2 regions of the Pseudoalteromonas sp. SR43-7 genome follow, and region 2 is predicted to be linked to the other one. Evidence: predicted binding sites of a transcription regulator. Region 2 holds the regulator's gene; the other holds the start of a gene.
The links. The regulator LexA, encoded in region 2, represses DNA repair genes until DNA is damaged. The targets are predictions, from matches to a motif close to TACTGTATNNNNATACAGTA.
Positions count from the first base shown of each region.

Region 1 (11,685 bases), on a different contig from region 2:
GCCATTAACTGGGTGCTCCCGCTCAATATCATGGCTGCCAAAATAATTTTCGGCTTCATAATATCTCTTATCTTAGTAAACTAGTACCGCACGGCGGTTTTTAGCGAAAGCTGATTCAGTGCGAGATTTAACCATTGGCTTCTCTTCACCGTAGCTTACCACTGACATTTGGCTAGCTGAAACACCTAAGCTTAATAGGTATTTTTCAACTGCTTGGCCACGGTGCTCACCTAGTGCAATGTTGTACTCTGGAGTACCGCGCTCATCTGCGTGGCCTTCAATTAGTACTTTAACTGATGGGTTTTGAACTAAAAACTCAGCATGTGCACGAAGTAAATCAGCGTACTTACCTTCAACAGTCGCTTTATCAAAGTCAAAGTAAATTACTTGCTCTTGACGAAGTGCTTCGTACTTTTGACGAAGTTGCTCTTCTGCTAGTTGCTCAGGAGAGATTGTAGCTACTTCAACTGTATCAGTGTTAGTTGATTGCTCAACAACGCCTTGATTTGATTGGTTTGCAGCACCTTCATCAATATCAGAAGATGAGCTACAAGCGGCTAATGTCATTACTGGCACAGCAATTAGCAGGCCTTTAAGTATTTTGTTAAGTTGCATTGAGTAGATTCCTATTTTGAGTAAACCAGTAATATTACTGTAAGTATGGCGACCAAGCTGGTGCCTTTACTTGTCCGTCTAGCACAGGTAACCGTGCTTTAAAGCGGCCGTCCATCGATACTAGCGCAAGTACCTGTTTATTATTATGGAGCGTGCTGTATATAATCATCGAACCATTTGGCGCTATGCTCGGTGATTCATCTAGGCGTGTTCTCGTTAATACTTGAAACGCACCTGTAGCCAGCTCTTTCTTAGCAAGATGGTACTGCCCGTTGGTACGGTTAACCATCACTAATTCTTTTCCATCTGGTGTTATAGAACCAGCAAGGTTCATATCACCATCAAAGGTGAGTCGTTGTGACCTACCTGTTTTTAAATTTAACTTATAAATCTGAGCATTACCACCCCTTTCAGATGTAAACACAATATCTTGGCCATTAGGGTACCAAGATGGCTCAGTATCTATGCTACGATGATTTGTTAAGCGTGTTTCTTTACGTGTAGCAAGGTCAAGCATGTAAACTTCTGTCGCACCCGTCTTATCCTTAGAAAGCACTAATAATAGCTTTTTACCATCTGGCGAAAACTGCGGTGCACCATTAATACCACGGTAGCTTGCTATTATTTCACGCTTACCTGTGTATATATCTTGAATGTAAATTTGGCTTTGACGGTTTTCAAACGTTACATACGCTAGTTTAGTACCATTCGGTGACCATGCTGGCGACATTAATGGTTCTTTTGAACGAAGTAACACCTGTTCGTTAAAACCATCGTAATCAGCAACGACTAGCTGATAAGGTTTAGGCTCGTTATCACGTACTATTACATATGCAATTTTAGTTAAAAACGCGCCCTTTTCACCCGTTAGCTTTTCATAAATAACATCACTGATTCGATGAGAGTAACGGCGAAAACCACTCTCGCCAATAACACTTTCACGCGCTTCTAAAATATGATCTTGGCTTTTAACTAACTTACCGTTACTCATCATTTGCGTATTGCCACCGGTAATTTGGCCGCGAATCACATCAACTAACTCATAACGAACTAAATAACGCCCATCAGTTTGTTGTTCAACCTCACCAACAAGAACAGCTTCAACACCTTTATTAACCCAAGACGCATAATCAATTTCGCCATCTTTACTTGGCTGTTGCGGCATTTGCGCCACATCAACAGGTTTAAACTTACCACTGCGCATTAAATCGGCAGCAATAACACCACTTAGCTTTTCAGGAATTGGACCAACACCTTGGTATTTAAAAGGTACAATGGCAATAGGCCTTGCACCGTCTACACCTTCTGTTATTACAATTTCAAGCGCTGCATTAGCAACACCCGTAAACCCAAACAGTAAAACTAAACAGGCTATTTTTATTTTGTTGAACATATCATTCCTTTAAAATTCTGGCTTGATTGTTAAATTAATATTCTTAAGTTTTTCGAATACGTCTTTATCTTTAGATACCGGTAATGTGTCAGCCATGCGCACTGCTCTTAATGCAGCTTCACATACTAACTTGTCGCCACCTAATGATTTAACTTGCGTTACTAAACCATTAAAGCCCAAACGAATATTAACTCGGCACTGTTGGTTTTTCATTTTTTCATCAATCAGTAAGTTTTGCTGAATACGCGCCATAATTAATGCACGGTACTTATCAACTTCGCTCACCACTTGTTGCTGACGTATTTTACTACGGGCAGCCTGCTCTTTGGCAAGTTGCTCTTGTAACATTTGCTCTTGCATTGCTTGCTGGCGTTTACGTTCGGCCTCAGCAGCACGCTCTTTTGCTTCCTCTTCACGCTTTTTGCGCTCAGCTTCTGCTTTTTTAAGCGCTTCTTCTTCAGCTTTGCGTTTGTCAGCTGCTGCTTTTGCTGCGTTTTCAGCTTCTTGCTTTTGCTTTTCGGCTTGCTTAGCTTTAGCACGCTCTTTTTGCTCAATGGCACGTGCTTTTTTAGCTTCTGCCTCGGCTTGCGCTTTTTCTTTCTCTTTAGCTTTACGCTCTTGCTCTAGCTTTTTAATATTACGTGCTTCTGATTCACGTTGCTTGCGTGCATTGGCCGCTCTGCGTTCTAAATCACGGATACGTTTATCTTCAGCACTTTTTTTATCTTTTTCTTTCTTTTGAAGTTCAGCAATTTTTTGCTCAACTTGTTTTTGATCAACTGTAACGGCTGATACCGCTTTATCTGGCGTAGGTATAGCCGAATTAAGCGTTACTTCCATTACTTTAGGTGTTGGCGGATGAATATTTGCAGAAGCATACAAAAATCCACCAATCCCTAAATGAAGTACTATTGATTTTACTACTGAACTATTCATACAGCTACTTACCCTCAAAGGATTCAGTCATTAATCCTACTGATGGTACGCCTGCATTTTTCAAAAAATCCATTAGTAATAATACTTCTTGATACGACACCTTACCCGAGCCTTTAATCATTACCGGCACGTCAGGGTTTTTCATTAGCTGTAATTTTATAACCGCCGCTACATCAAGTGCTTCCATAGGCTCTTCTGGATCAGTACCTACACTCACGTAATATTTACCTTGTGCATCTATTGAGGCAATAATAGGCGGAGTATCTTTAGTATCAACTAAATCAGACTCTTCCATTTTAGGTAAATCAACTTTTACACCATGCGTAATAAGCGGTGCTGTAGCCATAAATATTATAAGTAGTACCAACATTACATCAATGTAAGGTACTACATTAATCTCTGCGACCGGACGGCGCTTTTTACGCTGATACATTCGCTTGTGCCTCTATTTGTGTAGCTGCTTGACGGTGTAAAATATTAGCAAACTCTTCCATAAAGTTAATATAGTGAGACTCAAGCTTTTCAACACTGTTTGAAAAACGGTTATAAGCAATAACAGCAGGGATCGCCGCAAATAAACCCATAGCAGTCGCAATAAGTGCCTCTGCAATACCTGGTGCTACCATTTGTAATGTAGCTTGCTTAACTTCACCTAGTGCAATAAAGGCATTCATTATACCCCACACTGTACCAAACAAACCGATGTACGGACTTATAGAACCTACTGTTGCTAAAAACGATAGACTAGATTCCATTTTCTCAATTTCACGAGAAAGCGCAACACGCATAGAGCGGTGCGTTCCTTCCATAACAATACTCGCACTTTGAAATGTATTCTTTTTATGACGAGCAAACTCTTTAAAGCCCGAAGTAAACAAAGCTTCAATGCCTTGAGACTGACCGCTGCGTGACGATATCTCGTTATATAATTTGCTTAAATCAATACCCGACCAAAACTTTTGCTCAAATTTCTTAGCATTTATTAGCGCATCCGATATTGCTTTTTTACGTTGAAATATAATTGTCCACGACATTACAGACATGGCAACTAGCCCTAACATTACTAATTGAACAAGCAAACTTGCTTCTAAAATTAGATCTAAAAAATTAAGCCCTGATCCCACGTTAAACTCCTAAATAATTTCAAAATACGGCAAATTGGTTAATTTGTGTAAATATGACCGTTTACACGGCCAAAAGTTGCATCTAGTGTATCTAGTCCATTTCAAGCTGACAACGGTATTGCTATGAATAGGCAACAAAAAACGTTAAAAAACAGCTTTAGTTGGCATTTCCCTTTGCCTCAGTATTTTATTTAAACTTTTAAACAAACTCGCTAACTATAAATATGCGTAAATATATACATGAAACGTCATAAAATGCGCCGTTTATTCAAAATAAGAGCATAAACACTCAAAACCTATAAGCCTCACCTGCACGTAATAGTAAAACTAATACCGAGCTATAACGAAATAAATTACTTAAGTTATAAATTTCATAAACTTATAAATTTAACGATTAATTAACGCACAAGATTCAAACAACAATAAAATTCACTAAATTAGTTTTTCTAATCTGAAAATACAAATTTTCTAGTTTGAACAAAAAAGTAAACTTACGTATTATTCTCCCATACCGAGCTAGCGCACTGAATGAGATAGTTTCATTAAGCCAAGTTCTTAGTAATAGGATATTTTATCGTATTACATTGTTTTACTCTTTCTGGATAAAACCAAATTTAGTAAAACGTAGTTCCCCTGGATTACTTCCTTCAACTTGTTGTTTGCCCGCATTTTTTGCGGGCTTTTTTTTGCCTGCAATTTAGCGCGCTACATATTTTATTTATAAACTAATAATTGCCCTACCTAATTTACAATAAGTAATTCGCTTACTAGTTTGAATGGTACGCAGGATAGCCTCGCGAGTCTTAACGCCCTGTGAATTAACAGTTAACTATAAAGCGTATTTGTATTTTGAAATAACATTTGCAACAGTGTGTTGAGGTTTTGGGTATAATAATTTGAAACAAAGGGATACTGAGACAATTACCTGCTGCGCAATAAACCACAGCAAGTAAAGTATATAGGCTAGTCTTTTTTAGGAAGTAAACCAAAGTGATGGTATGCACTGTCAGACACTATGCGCCCACGTGGTGTACGTTGAATAAATCCTTGCTGGATTAAAAATGGCTCTATTACATCTTCTATTGTTTCGCGCTCTTCGCCAATAGCAGCCGCTACATTGTCGAGCCCGACAGGGCCGCCCATAAATTTTTCGATTATGGCGAGTAAATATTTGCGGTCCATATAATCAAAACCACTTTTATCTACGTCAATCATATCAAGGGCTTGCTTAGCTACATCGGCGTTTACTGTACCGTCAGATTTTACTTGAGTGTAATCGCGTACACGGCGCAATAAGCGGTTTGCAATACGTGGGGTGCCACGCGAGCGCTGAGCAATTTCGGTTGCACCATCATCACACATCTCTAAATCAAGGTAATGTGCAGAGCGCCCTACTATGTGCGATAAATCTTCTACAGAATAAAACTCTAATCGCTGCACAATTCCAAAACGGTCACGCAGTGGCGATGTAAGTGAGCCTGCTCGTGTGGTTGCACCAATAAGTGTAAATGCAGGTAAGTCTAATTTAATAGAACGCGCAGCTGGGCCTTCACCAATCATTATATCAAGCTGGTAGTCTTCCATTGCGGGATAGAGTATTTCTTCAACTTGTGGGCTTAATCTGTGTATTTCATCAATAAACAGTACATCGCCTTCTTCTAAATTGGTAAGTAGTGCGGCTAAATCACCTGCTTTTTCAAGTACAGGGCCTGATGTTGTTTTAATACTTACGTGTAATTCATTGGCGACAATATTTGCAAGCGTGGTTTTACCAAGCCCAGGTGGGCCAAATATTAATAAATGATCGAGCGCTTCACCACGGGTTCGCGCAGCTTCAATAAAAATTTCCATTTGCTGCTTAACATGAGGCTGGCCTCTATAGTCGGCTAAAAGTTTTGGCCTTATTGCACGATCTATAGAATCTTCATTTGTTTTTTCAGTCGCATCAATTAAGCGATCCGCTTCAATCATGGGTTACTCACAACATAGATTTTAAAGATTCTCTAATAAGAACCTCAGTAGACATATCGGGTTTACTTATCGATTTTACTGCTTTTTGAGCTTGTGGCAATTTATAACCTAATGCAAGCAGTGCCGATACGGCATCATCCGCTGCATTATTAGCAATTGTCGCATCGCTCATTGGCTCTATTACTGCGCTATCGCTAAATGGTGTAAATAAATCATTACCCCAATCTTTTAGTCTGTCTTTCATTTCGAGTACTAAACGCTCCGCTGTTTTTTTACCTACACCGGGTAATTTAACAAGCGATGTTGAGTCTTCGTTATTTACACAACTTACAAATTGTTTTGCCGACATGCCCGATAAAATAGCTAAGCCAAGTTTTGGCCCTACGCCATTTGCTTTTAATAGCTCTCTAAACAAGGCACGTTCAACTTTATTATTAAAACCAAATAATAGCTGAGCATCTTCACGCACTACAAAGTGAGTGTAAACAATCGCATTTTCACCAATTTTTGGTAAATCGTAAAAACAGGTCATCGGCATTTGTACTTCGTAACCTACACCACTTACTTCGAGTAATATTTCTGGTGGCTGTTTTTCGACTAAAATACCATTTAAGCGGCCTATCATAATTATTTCCTTAAACGTCCTCTAACGGTTTTGCTTGCGCTGCCCGCTAGTTTAATTAAATTTTGTTCTGAGTGGGCGTGGCAAATCGCAATAGCGAGTGCATCAGCTGCATCGGCCTGTGGCGTACCGGGTAGTTTTAAAATATTTTTTACCATGTGTTGCACTTGTGTTTTATCTGCGCCACCGTTGCCTACTACTGCTTGCTTAATTTGCCTAGCTGAGTATTCAAATACGGGTAAGTCGGCCATTGCAGCGCCAACAATCGCAGCACCTCTAGCTTGGCCTAGTTTTAAAGCTGAATCGGGGTTGTGCGCCATAAATACTTTTTCAATGGCAAAGGTTTCTGGCGAAAACTGCTCAATAAGCTGTGTAATGCCTTGGTAGATCATTTTAAGCCTAACCGGAAAAGGATGATCGGCTAACTTAATACAGCCACTGCCTAAGTATGTAAATTTAGAACCTTGATGGGCAACAACACCATATCCGGTCAAACGTGAACCAGGATCGATCCCTAAAATGATGGCCAAACAGCGCTCCATTGTTATTATTTTTAAATTACGCTAATAATGCCAGAGCACTGTATAAATTACCAGTACAAAGAAAAACAAAAATGCCCACGTACTAGGTGGGCATTTACAGGAGTATGTTAGTTTAAGCTTACCCTAGGGCACGCACTAATCCTTGGGTGTTTTGTTTAAGTGTTCGGGCAATCATTAAATAACCTAAACCAGCCACAAATACGCCACCAGCTACCGGACCAATAATCCATATATGTGGGTGTAACTTACCTGCTAAATCAAACATTTGTTGCTGCACAATTAAAAGCGCTATATCACTAAAAAATGCAGCCACTAAACCAGCTAAACCGCCGAGTAATAAAAACTCATACAGGGTCGCGTTTTTAATTAATCGGCTTTTAGCGCCTAGCGTTCGAAGTATTACAATTTCTTGCATGCGCTCACCTAAACTAGCTTGCACTTGCGATATAAGTACAAGCGCGCCACACAGCACAACAATTGCCAGTACAAAGCCAATGGCGAGTGATACTTGCGAAATAGTTGTTTGTATTTGCTTAACAAAGTTATCAATATCAATCGCTGTAATAGTAGGGTAAGTACGCAATAACTGGCTAAAATCACGCTTTTGATCTGGGTTTATACGTACCGACGAAATATACGTTGCCGGAAAATCTGCAAGTACATCTGGGCTTAAAATAATAAAAAAGTTAGGTTTAAGCGTGGCCCAATTAACTTTGCGCACACTGGTGATTTTAGCGTCGAACGACTGCGAACCAATTAAAAATGTAAGCGTATCGCCTATCTCAACATCTAAACGCTCAAGCATCGACTCCTCTACTGAGGCTTCAGCCATCGCATTTTCACCAAACCACGTGCCTTGTGTTACTTCATTTTGGTCAGGCACATCTTTAAGCCATGTAAGGTTTAGCTCGCGGCCAATACCTGCACGTGCTTCTTCGTCTTTTTTCTCGTTGTCTTGCAGCGATACAGAACGTGCTACCAACTCGCCGTTTACCGCATTTACGCGCCCACGAATAGTTGGATAAAACTCTGATACCTGAATATCTTTTTGAGCTAAATATTCATTAATTGGCTCAAGCTCATTTTGAGTAATATTAACTAAAAACGCATTTGGCGCATCGTTTGGTAGTTGCGACTGCCAATCAGATATCATGTCGTTTTTAAGTACCACTAAAAACAGCAGTAATTTAATCGCTAACGAAAAACTAATTAACTGTACCGCGTTCACATTTGCACGCTTTTGAATGGATGCAATTGCAAGCGACCAACTGTTACCTGGCTTTAATCCTAGTTTTCGACCACCACCAAATATTAATTTAGATACTAAAAACAGCACACCAATTAGCGCAAGTGTTGATATAAACAAAATAAGCGTTATTTTTATGTTGTTACTAAATAACCACATTAATAAAAACACAGTTAGCGCACTCATACCTAAATGCACACGACTTACAGCCAACTTGTCGCCTAAGTTACGGCGCAGAACTCTAAGCGGCGGAATATCAAATAAATCAAATAACGGTTTGATAGAAAACATAACAGCACAAATTACGCCAGTGCTTATAGCCACCAGCCAAGGTTTAAAGCCACCTAAAGGTAACTCTGTGCCCATACTTTTTGATAAGTAACTTGTTGCTATTTCTTGCAAGCCATAACCAATTAACAGCCCTATACTTACCGCCATTGCACATACAAGCAATAAATGAAGCATGTATATTTTGCGGATCATTGAGCGGCTACCGCCGAGCGTTTTCATCATCGCTACTGGGTCGTATTGGCGTTCACAATAACGTTTTGCTGAAACAGCTATAGCCACTGCTGCCAAAATAATGCCCAGTAAACCAGCTAGTAATAAAAAGCTCTCAGCGCGGTTTAAGCTGTTTGAAATGGGTGATTGGCGGTCTTTAACGCCATACCATTGTTGGTTTTCTTTCATTTGTGGTTTAAGCCACTCGTAAAAGCTATTTATGTCGGCCTCACTACCTGCATAAAGTTGGCGGTAATAAACACGACTACCCGGCTGCACAACTTCGGTTTTTGCCACATCGTCAATATTGATAAGCACGCGGCGGCTGCTCGAAAATACATTAAATGGCGCATCGGGCTCTTCTACAATAACTTTTGAAACATTAAATAATGCAGCGCCAAGCTCTACTTGCGCGCCTATATCAATATTTAAACTGTAAAATACCGACTCACTTAGCCACACATTACCAGGCGTTGGTCCGCTATTAGCAACCTTAGTTTCACCGGTTAGGGTATCTTTAACTTTTAACTGCCCTTTTAACGGGTACGCATTAGATGCCGCTTTTACTGAGCTAAACTGCATTTCATCATCGGCAAACAACATAGTGTCGAAATACACCATTTGCGCCGTTTTTAAATTTTGGCTCTGAGCTTGAGTAATAAAAGCGGTGTCCAGAACATGGTCGCTTGCAAGTACACGGTCTGCAGCAATAAAAGCACTGCTTTTTTGCGCAATACTTTGCCCTATTCGCTCAGTAACCATCGACAGTGTAAGCACGGTTAACACAGCAAGAGCGATAGCTGCGCTTATAACCGTGAGCTCACCACGGCGAAATTCTCGCGAAAATAATTTAAGCGCTAACTTAACCCACATTAGCAACGTCCTCTACTTGGCTTTTTACCAGTAAACCCGCTTCTATTTGAATAATGTGCTCACATTTTTGTGCAAGCCCTTCATCGTGAGTCACCAAAATAAGCGTGGTGCCGTGTTGCGTGTTTAAATCAAATAATAAGGATTCAATCATTTTACCGTTTTTGCTGTCTAAATTAGCCGAAGGCTCATCAGCAAATAGTATTTTAGGTGTACCAATAAATGCTCGCGCAATAGCAACACGCTGCTGTTCACCGCCAGAGAGTTGCGACGGGTAATGATCAATTCGATGGCTCAAGCCTACTTTTTCAAGCAAAGCAATTGCTTGCTCTTTTGCATCACTTTCACCAGCGAGCTCTGCTGGTAGCATAACGTTTTCAAGTGCCGTTAAGCTTTGTACTAACATAAACGATTGAAACACAAATCCAATTTTAGCCGCGCGCAGTGCAGCACGCTCTTCTTCATCTAAATTGTGTAATGGCTCGCCATCTAAAAATATTTCACCGCTGCTTGCGGTATCCAGCCCCGCTAATAAACTGAGTAACGTAGATTTACCTGAGCCCGACGTGCCAACTATAGCAACAGACTCGCCATGCTTGACATTAAAGCTGATGTCGCTGAGGATGGGCAGCTCACCTTCAAAGGTAGAGACTATTTTAGACAAACCATTAACCTGAATTATATTTAATTGAGAAAGCGCTGACATATGACTCATTCAATCCTTCGTTTAGTATTCATTTTATTTTTAGTTATCAAACCGCTGAGCGCAGCAGCCGACAACACGATTTTAATACTCGGTGACAGTTTAAGCGCAGCCTACGGACTTCAACAAGAAGAAGGCTGGGTAAAATTGTTACAAGATAAATACGATGACGAACAAGCCGACATTGAACTTATCAACGCCAGTATTAGTGGCGAAACATCTGGTGGAGCCCTACGCCGTTTAGATGCATTGCTTGAGCAATACGAACCCACTCATGTACTTATTGAGCTAGGTGCTAATGACGGTTTACGTGGTTTTCCAGTCAAAAAAATGCAAACTAACTTAACGTCTCTTATTCAAAAAAGCCAAGCAGCTAATGCCATGACCGCCTTAATGGAGATTTACATTCCCCCTAATTACGGCCCGCGTTACAGTAAAATGTTTACTGACACTTTTTCGCGCGTTAGCGAAGAAACAAATGCGCGTTTAATGAACTTTTTTATGCTCGATATTGCCGGCCAACCTGAGCTAATGCAAAACGATAGTTTACACCCTAACAAAAAAGCTCAGCCATTAATACGAGATGAGATGTATGACTCGATCAAAAAGTGGTTAAATAAAGACTAGCTAATTAATACACCGCAAGGGCGCCTTTTTAGGCCTCTTGCGTAATAAACACCCAAACAAACAATCGCTTATTGATTTTTTAAAAAATACACGTACTATTGCAAACAACGTCGGTATGTAGCGCAGCTTGGTAGCGCACTGTCATGGGGTGGCAGGGGTCGAGAGTTCGAATCTCTCCATACCGACCATTATTTCCCCTTTAATATCCTGCTCTTACACTAAATTGAAATGTAACTTTTAAAAGCTCATTTGTACTATATTTGTATTATATTTGTATTATTTGTTTTTACTTGCCTTCCAGAACACACTCTCAAGCATAAGAAATATTTATTCGCCAGTTCAAATAAAGATTCAGCAGTAGCTAAAATTGAATTCGCATATTACGATGTTCGTGATTAGATAATAATAAATATTTAGGGAGAAACGATGTCAGGAGTTCTAAAAATTATTGTAGCGTTATTTTTAATAGCGCTAATCGCTGTGCTAACCATTTACGGTAACATCATAGGTTTTTTAATAGGGTTAGGTATTGCCA
Region 1 is NZ_JACJDY010000009.1:74,252-85,936, forward strand. It holds gene ybgF (tol-pal system protein YbgF) at 1-59, opposite strand, end outside; gene pal (peptidoglycan-associated lipoprotein Pal) at 73-615, opposite strand; gene tolB (Tol-Pal system beta propeller repeat protein TolB) at 650-2,008, opposite strand; gene tolA (cell envelope integrity protein TolA) at 2,018-2,944, opposite strand; gene tolR (protein TolR) at 2,949-3,377, opposite strand; gene tolQ (protein TolQ) at 3,364-4,068, opposite strand; gene ruvB (Holliday junction branch migration DNA helicase RuvB) at 5,032-6,039, opposite strand; gene ruvA (Holliday junction branch migration protein RuvA) at 6,047-6,664, opposite strand; gene ruvC (crossover junction endodeoxyribonuclease RuvC) at 6,667-7,191, opposite strand; gene H5087_RS08805 (ABC transporter permease) at 7,322-9,823, opposite strand; gene H5087_RS08810 (ABC transporter ATP-binding protein) at 9,813-10,526, opposite strand; gene H5087_RS08815 (arylesterase) at 10,527-11,150, shown strand; tRNA gene H5087_RS08820 (tRNA-Pro) at 11,262-11,338, shown strand; gene H5087_RS08825 (hypothetical protein) at 11,577-11,685, shown strand, end outside.
Region 1: a site for LexA is predicted at 7,240-7,259, ahead of ruvC (crossover junction endodeoxyribonuclease RuvC). Genes of this name have one in related genera too.

Region 2 (20,831 bases):
TATACGCGCCGCGTAAAATGTCATAAAACTAAAGCATAATTGCAGTATTAAAGAGCGAATAAATATATCTCTATTCAAACTCAATAATTCAGCCATTTTGCTAATACTCAACCAGTTCGGTACATTTAGATCAATGTCTTGTTTTTTAGCTAGTTTAGCCACTAAAAACAGTGCAAATACTAGTGCTGTATAGTCAGCAATAAGTGACGCCCATGCAGCGCCTGCAACTGCCCAATCTAAATAAACAACAAAATAAATATCGAGCACTATATTAACGATATTAGTGACGAGTAATAAATAAAATGGACCTCGACCATAATGCACACCAAGCATCCACCCCAGTAACACTAAATTACATAATGCTGCTGGAGCACTAAAAATACGAATGCTAAAATACTGATAAGCTTGGTTAAGTACGTCGCTATTGGCTGCGGAGAGGTAAGCTATAGCGTGCTTTATTAATGGGGATAACACAATTAATAGCACGGCCACTGCGCTTGCAAGCAATAGGCTTCGTTTAAGTAATGCAGCAAGTTGGGTTAAATCGTTTTTTCCGTATGCTTGTGCCACGAGCCCCGTGGTACTCATTCTTAAAAAGCCAGCAAGCCAAAATAAAATAGATATAACTGCAGAGCCAAGGGCAATACCCGCTAAGTAATGAGCGCTTCCTAAGTGCCCAATTACAGCAGTATCAACAATTCCTAACAACGGCACTGTGATATTTGATAGTATCATCGGACCCGCTAACAACAGCAAGCTTTTATGGTGTGCCTTATTATGTATAAGAAATTGTTTCATTTAGTGTTATTTATCCTCATTAGTGTATCTGTACGGGCTCAAGCAGCCATTATTTTACAGTATCATCATGTTAGTGAAACCCTACCCGCTGTCACGAGCGTTAGCGCAAATACATTTACGGAGCATTTAAGCTATTTAAAAGAGCACAACTTTAACGTTATTCCTCTTAATGAGTTAATTAGCGCGCTTCAACAAGGTGAAACTTTACCTGATAAAACACTCGCCATCACCTTTGATGATGGTTATAACAATAACTATGAACAAGCTGCGCCTATTTTAGAAAAGTTTGGCTACCCGTACACTATCTTCGTAAACCCTAAATTAATAGACGAAGGCATGAGTTACGTAATGGGGTGGGATAAGCTTAAAGAGTTATCTAAAAAAGGAGCATTAATAGCCAATCATAGCGGACAACATGATTACTTACACCTTAAGCTTGAAAACGAAACCGATGCACAATGGCAATCACGTATTAAGCAAGATATTCTTAGCTCTCAAAAGCGCATAAAAGAAGAAATAGGCCACGACTATAAATACTTAGCATACCCGTATGGTGAGTTTAATAACGAGCTGCAAGCACTCGTGACAGAGCTTGGTTTTGTGGGTATTGGCCAGCACTCAGGCGCTGTAAATAAAGATTCTAATTTTAGCCGCTTGCCGCGTTTTCCTGCATCAGGCTTTTACAGCAAGCTAGAAACCCTTATTACTAAGCTCAACTCACGCGCGTTTAATATCACCAATTTAACTTATCAAGATAGCGTTACACAGCAAAATCCACCCACGCTCACAATGGAATTTAAGATGGGTGATTTTCATAAGAGCCAATTTGCCTGTTATGTATCAAGCGTAGGCCAAGCAGATTTAAAATGGATAACTAAAGATACTGTCGAAATCACCTCACCAAAGGTGCTTAATAAAGGGCGTTCTCGTTTTAATTGCACGGCCCCTTCTATTTCAAGCCCTGGTGATTACTTTTGGTTTTCGCAGCCTTGGGTAATTGAAGCATCTAAACCTTAACGGCCTGATGTAAAAGCCGCTGGGTTACTTTATCCAGCGCAACTATCTCGTTAGCTGCATTTAGCTCAGCAGCAGCCTTAGGCATACCCCATACCACAGACGAGTACTCATCTTGAGCCAAGGTATATGCTCCGCTTTGTTTTAGTGCAAGCAACCCTTTTGCGCCATCACTCCCCATTCCTGTTAGTATGGCTGCAACTACGTTTTTAGCCCCAGTTTCGACTAATGAGTTAAACAACACATCTACCGCAGGTTTATGTCTGTTCACCGGCTCGCCATCATCAAGCTGGCAATACAAGCTAACACCTCGTTTTTTAATACTTAAATGAAACCCACCCGGTGCTATATAAGCCCAGCCCGCGCTAAGCTTATCGCCATGTTCAGCCTCTTTCACATTTATCGTGCATGTACGATTCATTCGCTCAGCAAATGAAGCGCTAAACACAGGAGGAATATGCTGAGTAATTACAATGGGCGGGCAATTTTGTGGCATTTTAATAAGTACTTCTTTTATAGCCTCAGTCCCTCCCGTTGAAGCACCTACCGCTATTACTTTATTAAGTAAAAACTGAGAATGAGTATTAATAGGCTCATTTGTTACGACCGTTTTTTTATAGCTTCTTACTCTTGCTCCAGCAGCTATTCGCACCTTTTGTTGGACAAGTGATGCATATTGGCTCAATTGCTCTCTTACGTTATTAGTAGGCTTAGCTATAAAATCAACAGCCCCTAATTCGAGTGCTTCGAGTGTAATAGGAGAGCCTTTTTGCGTCAGAGTTGAAATCATCACGACTGGCATTGGCCTTAATCGCATTAAATTTTTTAAAAAACTAATACCATCCATTTTTGGCATTTCTACGTCGAGCGTTAATACATCAGGACTGAGTTTTTTTATCATTTCGCGAGCTTCATAGGGATCCTCTGCGCTCCCCACTACTGTAATGTCTTTAGCTTGTTGTAATATTTCAGTGAGTAAACGCCTAATCAAAGGGGAGTCGTCAATTATTAATACTTTAATCATGCATACTCCTAAAACAGCTCTATATCGGTTACTACTTCTTGCTTTTTAAGGTTTTGTAAGTAACGGACTTCGCGTTTTTCAATCGTATTATTATGTAGGTTTTTAAGTTTTTTCATATGAACTTTACCGGTGTTCGGATGAAAAAATATTTTTCGTGGCCATGGTCCACCCATATCGTGGGCAACTAGATTTAATGCCTCTTCTTTAATATACGCTGCTGCAAAACTAATATTACCCAGCCCTATATCAGTCATCGCACTAATAATTTTCCCCCCGCCAAAAAGTTTTACTTTTAGGTTACACCGAGACGCGCCATTTTTTAAAACTTCGTTTATAAGATACTCCATAGCCCAATTACCGTACCGACAACTTAAACTATGCGCATTTTTAAGTTCTACTCCCTTTTGAATTGGTAACATAAAGTGATTCATCCCGCCAATACCAAGTACTTCATCGTATACACAAGCCGCAATACACGAACCCAGAACTGTAGAGATCAGTTCATTATTTTTAGAAACATAAAACTCACCCGGAAGTACTTTAGCAACAACGCTACCTCGGCCCGAATCCCAGTATCGTTTAATATGTTCAAAGTTAGGTAATACCGGCCTAAACTCAGCGTGCATTTTGTCCCTTTTGGTACATAGTTTTCCCTAAATTTTTGAATTGCGAATGCTCTTTACCCATACTTTCTGAGTGGCCTAAAAACAAATAACCTTGTTCATTTAATATATTGGCGTAGCGCTTAAAAAGCTGATCTTTTGTTTCTTTATCAAAGTAAATAACAACATTACGACATAAAATAAGATCAAATGATCCTTTCATTGGCCAATCTTGCAATAAGTTTAAACGCTTGAAAGAAATAGACTCTTTTAGTTTATCTCTAACTTTATAGTTTTCACCGTCTTTACTTTTTAAAAACCAACGCTTAAGTTGCACGTCATCTAAGCCGTTAACATTCGCTGCGGTGTAAATACCTTTTTGTGCTTTTGCCAATACATTAGAATCTAAATCGGTTGCTAGTATTTTTACATCCCAATTGCTCGGAAATGCATTATTTAAAGTCATCGCCAAGCTGTAGGGCTCTTCCCCTGTGGAGCAACCTGCAGACCAGATTCTTACTCGTTTACTGTTTTTATTTGCCTTTAAAAGAGCAGGTACAAGCTCAGTTTTTATAAATTCAAAGTGATGTATTTCACGAAAAAAAGACGTTAAGTTCGTTGTTATTGCATTAATAAAGGCATCAAATTCCTGATCTTTATGACTATTCAGATACTCTAAGTAAGCTTTAAAATCAGTTAATTTACGCTCCCTAATACGTCTTGCTAAGCGTGAATAAACCATCTCTCGCTTATGATCCCCTAATACAATTCCACATGCGCTGTAAACTAAGCTGGCAATTTCCTTAAAGTCGCGGTCGGTACACAAAAACTCTTTCATTGTTCGCTCTCAATTAAACCTAACGCTAACAAGTAGTGCCTCGCTGTAACTATTTATTAGACGAGGCATAAAAAGGCTAAATATTAAAACTCTTCCCACTCATCAGCTGAGTCTACAAAGTTATCGCCCCTGGGCTTATTACTCACAAAACGACTTTGCGGCTCATGAGATAGTTCAGGGGTTCGCATAGTTGATGACATCATTATCATCTCTTGCTGATCTACTGAGAAAAAGTTAAGTAATCGGCGCATCTCATTAGCTTGCTCAGCCATAGACTCACCAGCAGCAGAGGCTTGCTCTACTAGAGCGGCATTTTGTTGCGTCATTTCGTCCATTTGAGAAATAGCTTTATTAACTTGTTCAATACCTGCACTTTGCTCTTCAGATGCCTCTGTAATATCAGAAATCATTTGCGTCACTCTTTGCACTGACACAACAATCTCTTTAAGTGTAGCGCCCGACTCATTAACTAATTGAGAGCCATCAGCTACTTTGCCTACACTATCTCGTATTAACTCTTTAATTTCTTTCGCTGCGCCCGCAGAGCGCTGCGCTAAGTTACGAACCTCACCTGCAACAACTGCAAAGCCTCGACCTTGCTCACCGGCTCTTGCAGCTTCTACTGCAGCATTAAGCGCTAATAAATTAGTTTGAAACGCGATTTCATCGATGACACCGATAATATCTGCAATTTTTTTGCTCGACTCATTAATTGCCGACATGCTCGTAACAGCTTTATTAACAACTTCACCACCTTGAATTGCTTTTTCACAGGTTTCTTCTGCTAGATCGTTCGCTACTTTTGCGTTATCAGCATTTTGACGAACGGTACTGGTCATCTCTTCCATACTTGACGCTGTTTCTTCAAGTGACGAGGCTTGCTCTTCTGTACGTTGGCTTAAATCAGCATTACCTTGAGAAATTTCTTCTGCACCACTGGCTACTAACGTTGCCGATGAATTTATGCGATTAATCACTTCTGTTAATTTATCTGCCGTTGCATTTGCGTCGCGTTTAAGTTTATCAAATGAACCTTTGTATTCTTGTTCAATACGTTTTGATAAATCACCACTTGCCATCGCATCGAGCATATTGCCAGTGTCGGCAACGGCATCATCAACTATTTTAACTAAGCTATTTAACCCTTGAGCCAAACGTAAAAAGAACCCTTCCTTCCCATCTTCCGCAACTCTTGTATCTAATTCCCCATTACCTGCAGCGCCAATAAGCTCAGCGATTTCTTTTTCAAGCGCAACTTCATTGGTTCTATCTTCCCACTCAACAATGGTGCCTAAATGCTTTCCGTCTTGACTGATCCAAGGTGAAGCAATCAAGGTAAAAGTGACACCTGCTAACAGTAGCTCGGCTTTATAGGGCTTATCTAGGTTTTTTAATAAATCACGTTGATGACTAGGGTGCTTATGAAAATCATCAACACAGGTGCCAATTAAATTATCAACAGAAAAGCTTGGCAATACGGTTTGTAATTCTTTTTCGCGGACTTTTAGCATTTGCTGAACACGGTCGTTCACAAATACTATATTAAGGTTTTCATCAGCAATCATTACGTTTGCTTGGCAAACTTTAAGCGCATTTGCTAAATCGGCTGCTTTGCGAGATGCTTTTTCAAGCTCTTTTTGTTCAGTAATATCAGATGCATATTTAATCACTTTAAACGGCTTGCCGTTCATATCATAAATTGGATTATAAGATGCTTGAATCCAAACCTCCTGACCCTGCTTTCCTATTCTTAAATATTCCCCTGAATCAAATTCACCGCGACCTAGTTTGGCCCAAAATTCTTTATATTCGATACTATTTGCAAGTTCGGGATCAATAAAAAGCCTATGGTGCTGGCCTTTAATCTCGCTAAGTTGATAGCCAAGCGCATTTAAAAAGTTATCATTGGCATCAATAATAGTGCCATCTAAATTAAATTCGATAACCGCTTGAGATTTACTTATAGCACTAATTTGCCCTGAAGCTTCTGCTGCTATTAACTTTTGCTCGGTCACGTCGGTGGCAAACTTAACTACTTTTAATACTTGCCCTTGCTCATCAACAATTGGGTTATAAGTTGCTTGGATCCATACCTCAGCTCCACCTTTTGCATTACGCTTAAACTCATCTGAGATAAACTCGCCATTACGCAGGCGTTGCCAAAAGTTCTTATAATCGTTGCCCTGAGCTTCATCTGGGTCAACAAACATCGAGTGATGCTGGCCTTGAACCTCCTCAAGACGATAGCCCATCGCGTTTAGAAAATTCATATTTGCAGTAATTATTTTTCCGTTAGGTTCAAATTCAATCACCGCTAATGATTTATTCAATGCGTCTACAATTAAATCATTACTTGATTTTGACTGCTTTGGATTACTAAACCATCCCATGCTCATCACCACCTTTAAGTTTATTATTCATTTAGTTTCTATTTGCTAAATATTCATTGTTTTTTGCAGGTCAATTAGCGCTACCATTTTTTCACCAACATTCACCAACCCAGCTACATATTCACAATTACTCGATTCAGACAAACTAGGAACCGCTTTCGCATCTTGCTCCGCAATACTGTAAACATCAGAAACGGCATCAACAGCAACACCTATAATTTTACTACCTAGTTCAAATTCTATTTTGACAACGATAACCACCGTTAATGGTCCATAATCGACACTTGGTAATCCAAAGCGCAACCGTAAATCAATAATTGGCACTATTGTTCCGCGTAAATTAATAACGCCTTTTACAAATTCAGGTGCATTGGGCAGTACTGTAATTTCTTCCCAGCTGCGGATTTCTTGTACTGTTAAAATATCAACGCCATATTCTTCATCAGCCATAATAAAAGTTAAAAACTGTTTTACACCTTGCTGTTGCTGAAGATTTAATTGGTTACTTAACTGGCTTTGATCTGAGCTCATAACGCCTCCAAAGTGGCTTGCGTTTCAATAGTTAGTTCTTGGCTACCTGGCTTTTTTAAGCCTGAGAGCTTTATTAAGCCGCTAATGTCCACAATCAGCGATACACGTCCATCTCCTAAAATGGTAGCACCCGATACGCCATCCACTTTATGGTAGTTTGCCTCTAAACTTTTAATAACAACCTGCTGTTGAGACAGTAAATCATCAACTAATAAACCCACCTTTTGGTTATCTGTTTCTACAACAACAAGCAGCGTTTTATCGAGTGATTCAATAGCATTTTTATGATTAAAAATATCGTAAAGCCTTAAAATAGGAATGTATTCGTCTCGAAGCCTCAATACATCAAGGCTTTTACCCACTCGACTCACTTTTGCAATATCAATTTGCAGTGACTCCACAATAGAAATGAGCGGAATAATATAAGTATGCTGAGCCACCTTAACTAATTGCCCATCTAAAATAGCGAGAGTAAGGGGTAATCTAATAGTAAACGTAGAACCAACACCGGGCGCTGAGGTTACTTCCACTGACCCATTTAATGATTGGATATTTCGCTTAACAACATCCATCCCAACTCCACGTCCAGATAAGTCACTTACCTCATCCATTGTCGAAAAGCCGGGCATAAAAATAAGCTCATTTATTTCATCGTCACTGAGATGGTTATCAGCTGAGATTAATTCGTTAGCGATGGCTTTTTCTTTTATTTTTTTTGTATTTAACCCTTGCCCATCATCCATTATTTCAATAACGATGTTTCCACCCTGATGAAATGCATTTAAGGTTACCGTGCCAACGGGAGCTTTACCTGCCGCCAGTCTTTGCTCAACAGTCTCTAACCCATGATCAAGTGAGTTCCTTACTAAATGCACCATAGGGTCAGATATTTTTTCCATTACTGTTTTATCAAGCTCGGTTTGCTCTCCAATCAGCTTTAGCTCAACCTGCTTATTTAGCTTTTGCGCTATATCTCGCACTAATCGAGGAAAACGACTAAATACAAAATTAATTGGGAGCATACGAATACGCATCACATTTTCTTGTAAATCACGCGTATTATGTGCAAGTTGTGCTAAGCCTTCCTGCAGTAAAGTAATTGTGGCTGGTGTGATTTCTTGTTCGCTGAGTTGATTTAGCATGGCTTGTGTAATAACAAGTTCACCAACCATATTTATTAACGAATCAACTTTATCAATGCCAACACGAATAGAGGTAGACTCTGGTGTACTTGCAGGTTTTTTATCTTTATTAGCAACGGGTTGCTGTGGCTTACTTGGTAACTCAGCTACTTTTATTGAATCGGGTTCTTCAAGCTCAACAGCTTTAGATATCTCATCTTGATTAGGTTGTATTGGCTCATCATTGCCAAATAAGCCTCCACATAATTCCACTTTTATGTCGGCATCATCTTCAACCCATTCAAACACTTCTTTTATGGCTTTTTCATCATGGCTAGTGCTTAAAAAAAAGCGCCAATGTAAAAAACATTCATCACTACTTAAATCGTTGATTTCTGGAACTTCATCGTAAAATACTGTGGTTTCTAACTCACCTAGCTCTTCAAGCTCACTGATCATATACAGTGGCTCGTTTCCTGTTTTAAATAAATGATGATGAGGTTTAAAGTCTATTTGATAGGTATTACTACTTGTTTGCTCTTCACAGCTTTGAGGTTTATTCTCATGTGTTTCATTTTTCATTCCAAGTACATGTTCAAATTGTACTTTTAACAAATCTGCTTCGGTTAAATCTGGCTCTTGTTCACCTTGAAGTGCAGCAAGTAAAGCGCGTAAGCAATCCACAGCTTTGAGTAATAAATTAACATGCTCGGTACTAAGTTCTCGTTCACCTTGGCGAATTTGATCTAGTAATGTTTCAAGTACATGAGTAAAGTCAGCAACGGAGCTAAAACCAAATGTCCCACTGCCTCCTTTTATTGAGTGAGCAGCTCTAAAAATAGTGTTGATAGTTTCTAAATCTTCCTCACCTGGCACTAAGTTTAATAGCTCAGCCTCCATAGTATCTAGGCCTTCAAAACTCTCTTCAAAGAAAACTTCAAAAAATTGACTTAAATCTATACTCACACTGCGCTCCTTAGCGAATAACTTTTTTAATTACCGCTAGTAGCTGATCGGGATTAAATGGTTTAACAATCCAGCCTGTTGCCCCAGCAGCTTTACCTTCTACTTTTTTTTCTAAACCCGACTCAGTTGTAAGCATCAGTAATGGTGTAAATTTATAACGAGGCAAAGTACGCAGCTCTCGTATTAATGTAATTCCATCCATTATTGGCATGTTTACATCTGAGATCACGGCATCAAAGTCTTGCTGCTTGGCAATAGCGAGAGCTTCACTGCCATCTTTAGCTTCGGTTACATCAAACCCTGCGGTTTTTAATGTAAAGCTCACCATTTGACGCATCGATGCTGAGTCATCAACCGCTAAAATTCTTTTCATATATACCCCTAACTTTTACTTTCGGTTGTTAAGTATTGGCTTAAGCCAAGTTTATTGATTGTATGTGTTAAGGCCTCGCTACTGCCTACCCAAATGATTTTGTGCTGTATGGTAAGTAGGTGTTTTTGTAAGGCGCATAAAAGTTGAATTGAGGCAGTATCAGCAGAAATCACATCGTTAATATCAAGACAGATATCATCGTTGCTATTGAGTTCGTGCAGTAAATCTTGATGTAGTGTTTCAACTTGCGTAATAGCAAGTTCGCTTGGAAGTTTTAGCATTTAGTAGGTGCATTCCCTGTCAATTCAATTCATAACAAAAGCTTAGCCCTAGTTATTAAAATTGCCATAAAATGCTTAATTAAATTTAAATCATCGTTAAAAAACAAAAAAAGGAGCCTAAAGCTCCTTTCAAATTGGTAAAAAGTAAAAACTAGTTTTTGTAGTAATCGGCTATTTTTTTAAACTCTTGCGTTAAAATCGTCGCATTAATTAATGGCACACTACCTTGTTTAAATTCTGGTTTAAAAATAGCTCTAACCGCTCCATTTTGATCAACCATAGCGACCGAAGCACTATGATCAACTGCATATTCTGATTCACTACTATCGCTAATCGCGTAAATTAAACCAAGCTCTCTAACAACAGGAAAAAGGTGTTTATGTTCCCCTGATACAGCTAAAAAATCAGGATTAAAGTAATCTATATATTGCTTTCGTTTAGCTGGTGTATCGCGTTTTGGATCAACCGATAAAAACCAAATTTGCAACGGATAATCTGCTTGTAAGTTTTTATAAACAGCATTTAACTTAGCAAGTGTTAATGGACAAATATCTGGACAGCTTGTATAGCCTAAAAATACTAAATTCCACTGTCCTACAAATTGTTGCTTAGTCACTAATTCGCCGCGCTGATCGTTTAGCGTAAAATCAGACAGTGGCTTTGCATTTTCGTAAACTAATGCATCTACATCTGGCGGACTATTTTCATTTGAACATGCTGATAAAAACAAAACTAAAACAACAATTAATCCAAGCCATAACTGCTTCATAAAGGGAGCCATTTATCTATAAATAAGATTACAAAGAGTACCATTAAATGAATAATCGAAAAACGGAATAAGTCCATTGCAGTCTCATCATTTCCAGCAATTTTTAATTTGACGGCTTTATATATAAACACTGCATTTAATACACACGCACCTATTAAATATATTAATCCAGACATACCAATTAAATAAGGTAATACGCAAACTACAGCGAGTAAAACGGAGTAGGCAACGACGCACGTTTTACAAAAGTCGATTCCATGGGTTACTGGTAACATAGGAATTTTAGCGCGTTCATAATCACTTTTTCGTGCTATAGCCAGCGCCCAAAAGTGTGGTGGGGTCCAGGTAAATATTATCATTACGAGTAACCAAGGGGCTGCTGCCATTTGGTTTGTTTCTGACACCCAACCTAATAATGGAGGCATTGCGCCAGCCAACCCACCTATAACAATATTTTGCGGCGTTGCACGCTTTAAAAATGATGTATAAACAAATGCATAACCTACCAATGCAAATAACGTTAATATAGCGGTTAAGGTATTAGCGCACACCATCAGCATAATAAAACCCGCAACCCCAATAACAGCTGCAAAACTAAGCGCATGTGTTTTACTTAAACGCCCTTTAGCCACAGGGCGATGACGAGTCCTTGCCATTTTTGAGTCTATCTCACTATCAACCACATGATTAATAACCGCTGCAGCAGCAGAAAGTAGCCCTATACCTAACAAGCTAATAAACTGTACAGCCATACCTCGCCCTACATCAGGAGCCAGCGCTAAACCAACCCAAGCTGTTAGTACCAGCATGGCTACCACTTTAAATTTACTAATTGCTAAGTAGTCTTGCAGCAAATTATGAGTACGCGAAATTAGCGATTGAGCATTAACGGGTAGCAGTATTTTTTTATCAATTATAAGTGCCATTATATTTCCCCTTTATGTGCGTGATTTTAGGTAATAACACAACCTAACCATGCTTAATAATAGTATGGCAGCCATCAAGTTATGCGCCAATGCAACTCCCAACGGAATATGCCAATGTACTAAAATAAGCCCTAAGCTAATTTGGCAAAGCAGAACAAGTAATACACTCACCACGCAATTTTTAATTTTTTTAGAGTACGCTTGGCTGTATATTTTCCACATAATTAGCGCCAGAACGATGCAAGTAACCAGTGCCCAAATGCGGTGTAATAAATGAATAGACATACGCGCTTGCTGCGATAACACACCAAACTCATAATTACTGTGCTCAAGTGGTAATTGAAATACGCTACTCAATGAAAACGGTTGTGCGTAATTACACAATGGCAAACCACTACAATGAGGAGCGGCGTAATTTGCAGCCAGCCAACCACCAAGTGCAATTTGGATAATTAATACACTGAGCGCTACTAAACTTAAACCAAAATAGCGTTTTGCGCCGCTATCACCACCCATAATAGGTTTTGCGGTTAGCCGTAAATATAAAAGCGTTATAAGTGACAAAATACTAAAGCCACCTAATAAGTGCCCCATTACAATAAGCGGCTGAAGGTTCATGGTTACTGTCCACATACCAAGGGCAGCCTGAAACACCACTAGTAGAAGTAAAGCCAAAGGCAATTTAACTGGCGTAGTTGGATATTGGCGTTTTAAAAAAGCCAACACAAATAAACCTAAAATAAGTAAACCTAAAGCACCTGCAAAGTAGCGATGAATCATTTCTTTCCACGCTTTTGCGGTTTCGAACATCATATCGGGGTAGCTTTGAGTTGCTAAGGCTATGTCAGCCTCATGCTTAGGTACCGTTAAAAAGCCATAACAACCTGGCCAATCGGGGCACCCTAATCCTGCATCACTTAAGCGGGTGTACGCACCTAAAGCAACTACAATCAAAGCGAGTAATCCTGTTATTAATACTAAGTTTTTATAATTTTTATACATCAGATACTCCAACTTAAGCTCAACTTAGTTAGCTAGAACGAGAATAGTTAAGTAATTTTTTTAGATCTTTTAATAACCCTTTTTGTACTAAACGGTTTTCTTGTGGCTCGACCTTAAAGGGATATTCAAGTACCACTAACCCCATATGATCAATTAAATATAAACTTGCAGGATTTAAACTCTGTTGCTCGGTAATAATTTTCCATGGTAGATTTTTATTGTCGGGACTTCCCATTACAGCCATATCAACCTTGCCTTGGTTTTTACCAAGTGCCACATATAAGTTATTAAGTGCATTGAGTTGTTCGCTGCATGGGGTGTTACATTCGTTTGAATAATTAAGTGCGATAGTCCATTGTTTGGGATTATTTTTCGGCCAATTTTTAAGTTTTATTTCTTGGCTTAAAAACTCGCCATTATTAGTAATTGCAGTAGGCAACCAATCAAACTTTAATGCGCCATATGCCAAAATTAATGGGATAGCGCAGCAACCCACAAACAACAATAGGGGATTATTTTTCATTATGTGTCCTTTTTTTACTCGCAAAAATAGCCACAACAGCACATGCAATAGCAATTAAAAACCATTGCAAAGCGTAGGCATTATGCTTTTGAGGGCTCATAACAACGGCCTCATAATGAGGTGTTGCAATCTCATCACCAGTACCTTGTCTGTAAGCCATAAAATTAATTAATGATTGCTGGCTTTGAGTGCTCAGCATATTCAAGTCGATAGATTGGATTCTTGTAGGTAAGTCGTTATTTGTAGTTTTATCTTCAAGCGTAAAGCTACTTAAGTTATTTTCTTTTATTTGCGCTTTAAGAATAAAAACACCTGTAGGCAGAGCAACCTTTGGCAGTGCATCTCTAGATATAGGCGCTTTTACCCATCCTAAATTAACTAAAATCACTTTTTCTTCGGTGTCTGGCTTTAGTAAAGCAAGTAAGTCGTACCCTACTTGTCCGTTATAAACTTGATTATCTAAAAGCCAATATTGGTTTTGTACAAACCGCCCTTTTAACTCAACCAATACACCAGTTTTGTTCCAGCTATCAGGCAAGTTAAGTAATTGAGACCAGCTCATCACACCACGAGTCTGTTGCTTAGCTATGGCGGTTAGTTGTTGCTGCTTTTGCTCACCTCGCTCCAACTGCCAAAACCCTAATCGCACACACACAAGTACAACAACCACAACCATACAAAGTGTGATTAGTGAGCTAAGCTTTTGTTTGTGCCATAAAACTAACTGCATAAAGGGTCAACTCAGTGATTATTAAAATTATTATCGTACTGTTGTTAATATTTATACTTTTTAACTTATTTAGAGCATTGTTTATTATGGTGTCAGGGAAAACAGGGGGACGACCTATGTCTCACTTTTTAGGTCGTCGCGTATTGTTTTCGATCGTTGTTTTAGTTGTTGTTATTGCAGCGCTTAAACTTGGTTTTATTAAAGCAAATAATTCGCCAATAAACGCTACAGCACATATACAAATACAAACAAACACAGCCACACCACATCAACAAAGTGCCAATACCAAGCAGCTGCTTGAAAAGCAAAGTGCTTATCTTTAGTAAAGTGCCCTTTTAATATCCGTAAAAATATTACAAATAAAAGTACGGTTCCTAGCGTTACATGCATGCCATGAAAACCAGTCAATAAAAAGAACGTATTACCGTAAATACCCGCATCTAGCGTTAGATTAAGGTCATTATATGCATGCATGTACTCCTCAACTTGCAGCCCTAAAAAGCAAACGCCCAATAAAATAGTAGCGCCTAAAAAAACCTTAAGTGGAGTGCGTTTATTGTTTTCCATCGCTACGTGGGCAAAATGTAAAGTAACTGAGGAGGTAAGCAGTATTAAGGTATTTATAAGTGGTAAGCCTTGCCAGCCCATAGCTTGAGTAGTTTCGCCAGCAGGTGTTGAAACAAGCGGCCAAACGGCTTCAAAAGTAGGCCATAATACTTCGTTAGTCATTGCATTATTGCCTGCACCTCCAAGCCAAGGTACCGACAATACGCGTGCATAAAAAAGCGCACCAAAAAAGGCCATAAAAAACATAACTTCAGAAAAAATAAACCAGCTCATACCTTGTCTAAAAGAGCGATCCATTTGTGCTGAGTACAAACCTTGGTCCGATTCACTAATTACATTTTTAAACCAGCTAAACAGCATATACACAAGCACAGCAATACCGGCATAAAGCAGATAAACCCCGCTACCACCTTCTTTACCTACACTCATAACAGTCAAGCCTGCCCCTACTGCAATAAAAAACAATGCAACAGCACCTACAATAGGCCACGGGCTTTGCTCTGGTACGTAATAATGCTCAGATTCTTGATTCATTTTATTTACTCCTAGTTTCACACTAGTTTAAAAAGCTAGTTATTACTTGCCACCAGCTGTTCACTAATATCAAATACGGTATAAGATAAAGTTAATTCTTCAATGTCGCTTGGCAGTGCGGTATCAACATAAAAAAGCAATTTAAATTCAAGCTCTTCCCCTGCTTTTAGAGGTTGCTGATCAAAGCAAAAACAGGCTATTTTATGTAAATACTTTGCCGCTTTACCTGGTGAGACTGATGGTACAGCCTGCATTACTTTATCTAGGTTGCTGTTATTTTTTGCACTAAACATTACTTCACGCATTGCACCGGGTTTTACCACTACACTGTATTCTTTTGATTTAACTTCAAACGGTGCACCACTTTGTGCGTGAGTAGTAAAGCTAACGCCGACTTCTCGGTTTTGTACTATTTGTGTACTTTGTTCTGCTTGCTCAAGCGAAGGCTTTCCATTAAGCCCTGTTACATCACAAAACACGTCATACAAAGGTACTAAAGCAAAGGCAAAGGCAAACATGCCTATGCAAATAAGTACCAAACGTTTGAGTAGCGGTGCGTGTGTCATTACTTAATTACCGGCGGCGTAGAAAAAGTATGATATGGCGCTGGAGAGTCAACTTCCCACTCAAGACCTTCTGCTCCTTCCCATACTTTTGCAGGCACTTTATCACCGCCACGCGCACATTTAATTACCACAGCTACAAACAACAATTGCGATAAACCAAAGGCAAACCCACCAATACTTATGATTGCGTTAAAGTCGGCAAATTGAAGAGCATAATCGGGAATTCGACGCGGCATACCGGCAAGCCCTACAAAATGCATAGGAAAAAACAGTACGTTCACGCTCACCAGCGATAGCCAAAAATGCCATTTAGCCAATGTGATATTAAACATATTGCCCGTCCACTTAGGCAGCCAATAATAAGCACCTGCCATTATCGAAAATACAGCCCCTGTTACTAATACATAATGAAAGTGCGCCACTACAAAATAAGTATCGTGATACTGAAAGTCAGCAGGTGTAATTGCCAGCATCAATCCCGAAAAACCACCCAAGGTAAACAGCACAATAAACGCAATACTAAAAAGCATTGGCACTTCAAAAGTTATTGAGCCTTTCCACATTGTGGCAACCCAATTAAATACTTTTACTCCTGTAGGTACCGATATAAGCATGGTCGCGTACATAAAAAACAACTCGCCAGCTACCGGCATCCCAGTAGTAAACATATGATGAGCCCATACAATAAAGCTCAATAGTGCTATGGAGGATGTGGCGTATACCATTGAGGCATAGCCAAAAAGTTTTTTACGAGAAAAGGTAGGTACTATTGTAGATATAATGCCAAAGGCAGGAAGAATCATAATGTATACTTCGGGATGACCAAAAAACCAAAAAATGTGTTGGAACATCACCGGGTCGCCACCGCCTGCGGCATCAAAAAAGCTGGTCGCAAAATACTTATCGGTAAGTACCATAGTGACAGCCCCTGCAAGCACTGGCATTACCGCTATTAATAAAAAGGCAGTAATTAACCACGTCCATACAAATAAGGGCAACTTCATCCATGTCATGCCGGGGGCACGTAAGTTCACTATGGTTACAATCACATTGATTGCGCCCATTATTGAGCTAATTCCCATAATATGTACGGCAAATACAAACAATGCAGTATTATCATTACTGTATGTTGTGGACAGTGGTGCATAAAAAGTCCAACCAAATGCAGGACCCCCACCAGGCATAAATAACGATGCCAATAGGATTAAAAACGCAAACGGTAAAATCCAAAAGCTCCAGTTATTCATTCTTGGCAATGCCATATCTGGCGCGCCAATCATAAGTGGTATCATCCAGTTAGCAAGGCCTGTAAAGGCGGGCATAACCGCACCAAACACCATAATTAAACCATGCACTGTGGTCATTTGATTAAAAAAGTGAGGGTCGACCAACTGTAAACCTGGTTGAAATAATTCAGCTCTGATCACCATGGCCATTGCGCCACCAATTAAGAACATGGTCAGCGAAAAAATTAAATATAAACTACCTATATCTTTATGATTAGTTGTGTAAAGCCAGCGTTTAAAACCTTTAGCTGGGTGATGAGCATGATGAGCTTCATTGGCGTTAGGTTGTTCTACTATACTACTCATTAGTTCGCCTCCACTTTGGCATCAAGTGCTGTCTGTATTTGACTCGGTTGAATAACATCACCCGTATCATTACCCCACGCATTACGTTTATAAGTAATAACCGCAGCTAATTGCTTTATAGATAACTGCTTGGCAAAAGCTTGCATTGCCGTACCGGGTCGTCCATGGATAACTACATCAATGTGATCTTTTATATCGCCAAGCACTATCGGGCTGCCTTTAAGTGCAGGAAATACACCCGGTAACCCCATGCCAGTAGGTTGATGACATGCAGCACAATTAGCCATATATACTTGTTCGCCTAAAGTCATTAATTCTTCTTTTGGGAGGGTTTTATCAAGTAATGCGGCATCTGCTAATGCTGCTTTTTGTTTAGCCTGCTTTGCATCTGCAAGCCATGTTTTAAAATCAGCTTCAGATTTAGCGACCACCACAACGGGCATAAAGCCATGGTCTTTACCACACAACTCAGCACATTGGCCTCGGTAAGTACCTTCTTCGTTTATGTTCGTCCATGTTTCGTTTATAAAGCCGGGGTTCGCATCTTTTTTAACTGCAAAATCAGGTACCCACCAAGAGTGAATAACATCATCAGAAGTCATTAAAAATCGTACTTTTTGATTTATTGGCAGTACAAGAGGCTTATCAACCTCAAGTAAGTAGTTAGGGTTTTTATCTGCAAGATTCGCTATTTCATCTTGCGGGGTAGATAAAATAGAGTAGAACTCTACATCTTCGCCCATATATTCATAATGCCATTTCCATTGCGAACCCGTAATTTTAATAGTGAGATCAGCTTTGCTGGCATCTTCCATTGCAATAAGGGTTTTAGTGGCTGGTACTGCCATAGCAATTAAAATAACAAACGGAATTGCAGTCCAAAGTATTTCTACTTTAGTGCTTTCGTGAAATTGGGCAGGTACAGCCCCTTTAGATTTACGGTGATGAATAAGTGCCCAAAACATAATTGCGAACACTATCACCCCAATCACACAACATATTATAAATATGGTCATGTGCAGCTGATATACATTATTGCTTATATCGGTTACGCCTTTGCGCATATTGTATTGGCTGTTAGCCAAAACTGGGTGCGAAAAAACACATAATATAAGCCACAAGGTAGAGGTCAGTTTACCCATGTGACGGCTCCTTTGATGCTATTGCGAATGCAAAGCGAAGAGGCATACGGCTTAAACGCCAATTCGTTATTTTTATTTTTTTAGCCAATCTCATTTAATATTGATTGGTTTTGCTGCGCCAACAACGAGTTTGTGTATATTGTGTGTTCTCAAAACTAAAAAGCTGTGAGTTATTATTAGCTCAGCACATTAACAATTAGCTAAAAAACGAACAACAAGCAAGTTTTAGTATAAAAAACAATCAGGTGATATTGAATAATTAATAAAAAATCGGTAATCAACTGGGCAACAGAAAGTTCAAAATATGAGCAAAACAAAGGGGTTTAACGCATTCGGAGGGGGAAAATATAAGTGCAAAAAAGTTTACAGCTTAAATAGTCAGTGGGCTGTTTACGCCCTATTTTTAGTACAAATTTTAAAACAAAATGCGTACTAGTTAGTACGCATTTATAAAACTGCTTGTTTAAAAGCTATTTTTAAAGTCACATCCAATCAGCGTTTCTTATAACGCCAACGGCTAAGCCTTCAATATTAAAAGACTCATTCTCAAGATCTACTTCAATAGAGTCAAAATCGTCGTTTTCAGCATGAAGTAATACTTTACGACCCGCTTTCTCAAGACGTTTTACAGTTACGTCTTCGTCTAGGCGGGCAACAACAACTTGTCCGTTTTCAGCGGTTTGAGTACGATGTACAGCAAGTAAATCACCATCCATAATACCAATATCTTTCATGCTCATACCGTTAACGCGTAGTAAAAAATCTGCAGCCGGTTTAAACATTAATGGATCGATTTTGCAGTGACTTTCAACGTGCTCTTGCGCCAAAATAGGTGAACCAGCAGCAACACGCCCTATAAGCGGTAAACCTAATTGTTCTGGCTCTTCTTCTTCAATTAATTGAATACCACGGCTTGCACCTGGTTTCATTTTAATTGCGCCTTTTTTAGCAAGTGCTTTTAAATGTTCTTCAGCAGCATTGGCACTTTTAAAACCTAATGTTTGCGCTATTTCAGCACGTGTAGGAGGCATACCAGTGTCTTTAATAAAAACTTTAATTAGTTCGAGTATTTGAGCTTGGCGGTTCGTTAATGGTCGCATACAACTGGTTTTCCATACAGTACATTTAACTGTGAGTATATACAGTTAAATAAAAATCGCAAATTTAAATTAAGCCTTAAAATAGCTAAAGTAATTTCACTTGTGTACATTTTAGGGATATAACTAAAGCTAAGTTTATAAATGATTAAAAATGCAAAGGAGACATTATGAGTATTTGGTACCAGCCCATCACCTTAGAGCTGTGCAAGCAGTTAGAACAAGGCATTAATGGCCAAGGAACATTAATGAAAACTATGGGGATAGAAGTCACAGAAATTGGCGATGATTATTTGGTTGCCACAATGCCGGCAATTCCTGAGCATCATAACCCAATGGGCATGGTTCACGGCGGTGCTAACGTTGTACTTGCCGAAACAGTTGCCAGCTATGCCGCTAACTTTGTTGTCGATTTTACTAAATTTTACTGTGTAGGGCAGGAAATTAGCGCAAGTCATTTAAAAGCATCTCGCAACGGCACTTTAACAGCAACGGCTAGAGCGTTTCATATTGGCAAACGTAGTTCAGTATGGGAAATAAAAATTACAAATAGCCGCAATGAGCTGTGCTGCGTATCAAAAATGACCGCAGCAGTCGTAGAGCGAAGATAGTTACTTTTCGATTGGGTAAATGGTAATTTCCATACCCGCACCAATCGCAGATATACGCAATAATGTATCTGCATCTAAGGCTTGATTAAAGCACTTAGGAGAAGTCCCTGATTCAAAACCAATATCAAACGTTCTACGTGAACAGCTTAACCATTGCTTTAGCGCATTACGCGAACACGATTCAATAAGCTCACATATATGGTTTATGGCTTTATCAGGTGTGCTCACCTCACCTGTAGCTTCAATACGCGCTAGTTGACGGTATTCGTCTTTGTCATAATGTAAAATCGTCGCGACTTTTTTCAAGTCCGCCACTAGCAAACTAATATCTTGCTTTGATTCAAGCTCAAGATCTACATTTAAAAATTGAATTTCCGACATCGTTTCGTATTTATCCTCTAATAATTTCATTGCAAACTTTAACGCAGTTTTACCGTTATACCAAATCAACTATGCTCTATTAACCACTTTATATGGATATTTCGCAGCTTTTAAGTATTTTTTAGCATTTAAAGCTAGCTGGATATCAAACATCTAGCTCAATTAAACAGATAAGTCATGTTAGGAATTTAAGTGTAATCTTTTTTATTTTTAAATGATTACAGTAAGCTATAGTTTAAACTGCGACAAAATGTCGCAGTAACTTATCCTATTAATGTAATAAACTAGCCTCTAAAAATAATAAGACTAAAACATGAATAAAAAAATATTTAAGCATGCTCGCAAGTTACATAAATGGTTAGGTTATTTATTAGCACTACAAATTTTAGCATGGTTACTAGGTGGTTTAATTATGAGTGCAATCCCTCTTGATAAAGTTCATGGGGAGCATCT
Region 2 is NZ_JACJDY010000020.1:13,011-33,841, reverse strand. It holds gene dinF (MATE family efflux transporter DinF) at 1-798, opposite strand, end outside; gene H5087_RS14925 (polysaccharide deacetylase family protein) at 778-1,815, shown strand; gene H5087_RS14920 (chemotaxis response regulator protein-glutamate methylesterase) at 1,805-2,836, opposite strand; gene cheD (chemoreceptor glutamine deamidase CheD) at 2,845-3,462, opposite strand; gene H5087_RS14910 (protein-glutamate O-methyltransferase CheR) at 3,452-4,276, opposite strand; gene H5087_RS14905 (methyl-accepting chemotaxis protein) at 4,360-6,666, opposite strand; gene H5087_RS14900 (chemotaxis protein CheW) at 6,712-7,197, opposite strand; gene H5087_RS14895 (chemotaxis protein CheA) at 7,194-9,284, opposite strand; gene H5087_RS14890 (response regulator) at 9,295-9,657, opposite strand; gene H5087_RS14885 (STAS domain-containing protein) at 9,666-9,938, opposite strand; gene H5087_RS14880 (SCO family protein) at 10,090-10,707, opposite strand; gene cyoE (heme o synthase) at 10,704-11,633, opposite strand; gene H5087_RS14870 (heme A synthase) at 11,646-12,635, opposite strand; gene H5087_RS14865 (transmembrane cytochrome oxidase associated protein) at 12,664-13,158, opposite strand; gene H5087_RS14860 (SURF1 family protein) at 13,148-13,888, opposite strand; gene H5087_RS20305 (DUF2909 family protein) at 13,903-14,211, shown strand; gene H5087_RS14850 (cytochrome c oxidase subunit 3) at 14,114-14,989, opposite strand; gene H5087_RS14845 (cytochrome c oxidase assembly protein) at 15,025-15,555, opposite strand; gene ctaD (cytochrome c oxidase subunit I) at 15,555-17,147, opposite strand; gene coxB (cytochrome c oxidase subunit II) at 17,147-18,289, opposite strand; gene lexA (transcriptional repressor LexA) at 18,772-19,389, opposite strand; gene H5087_RS14825 (PaaI family thioesterase) at 19,557-19,997, shown strand; gene H5087_RS14820 (hypothetical protein) at 19,998-20,378, opposite strand; gene H5087_RS14815 (hypothetical protein) at 20,692-20,831, shown strand, end outside.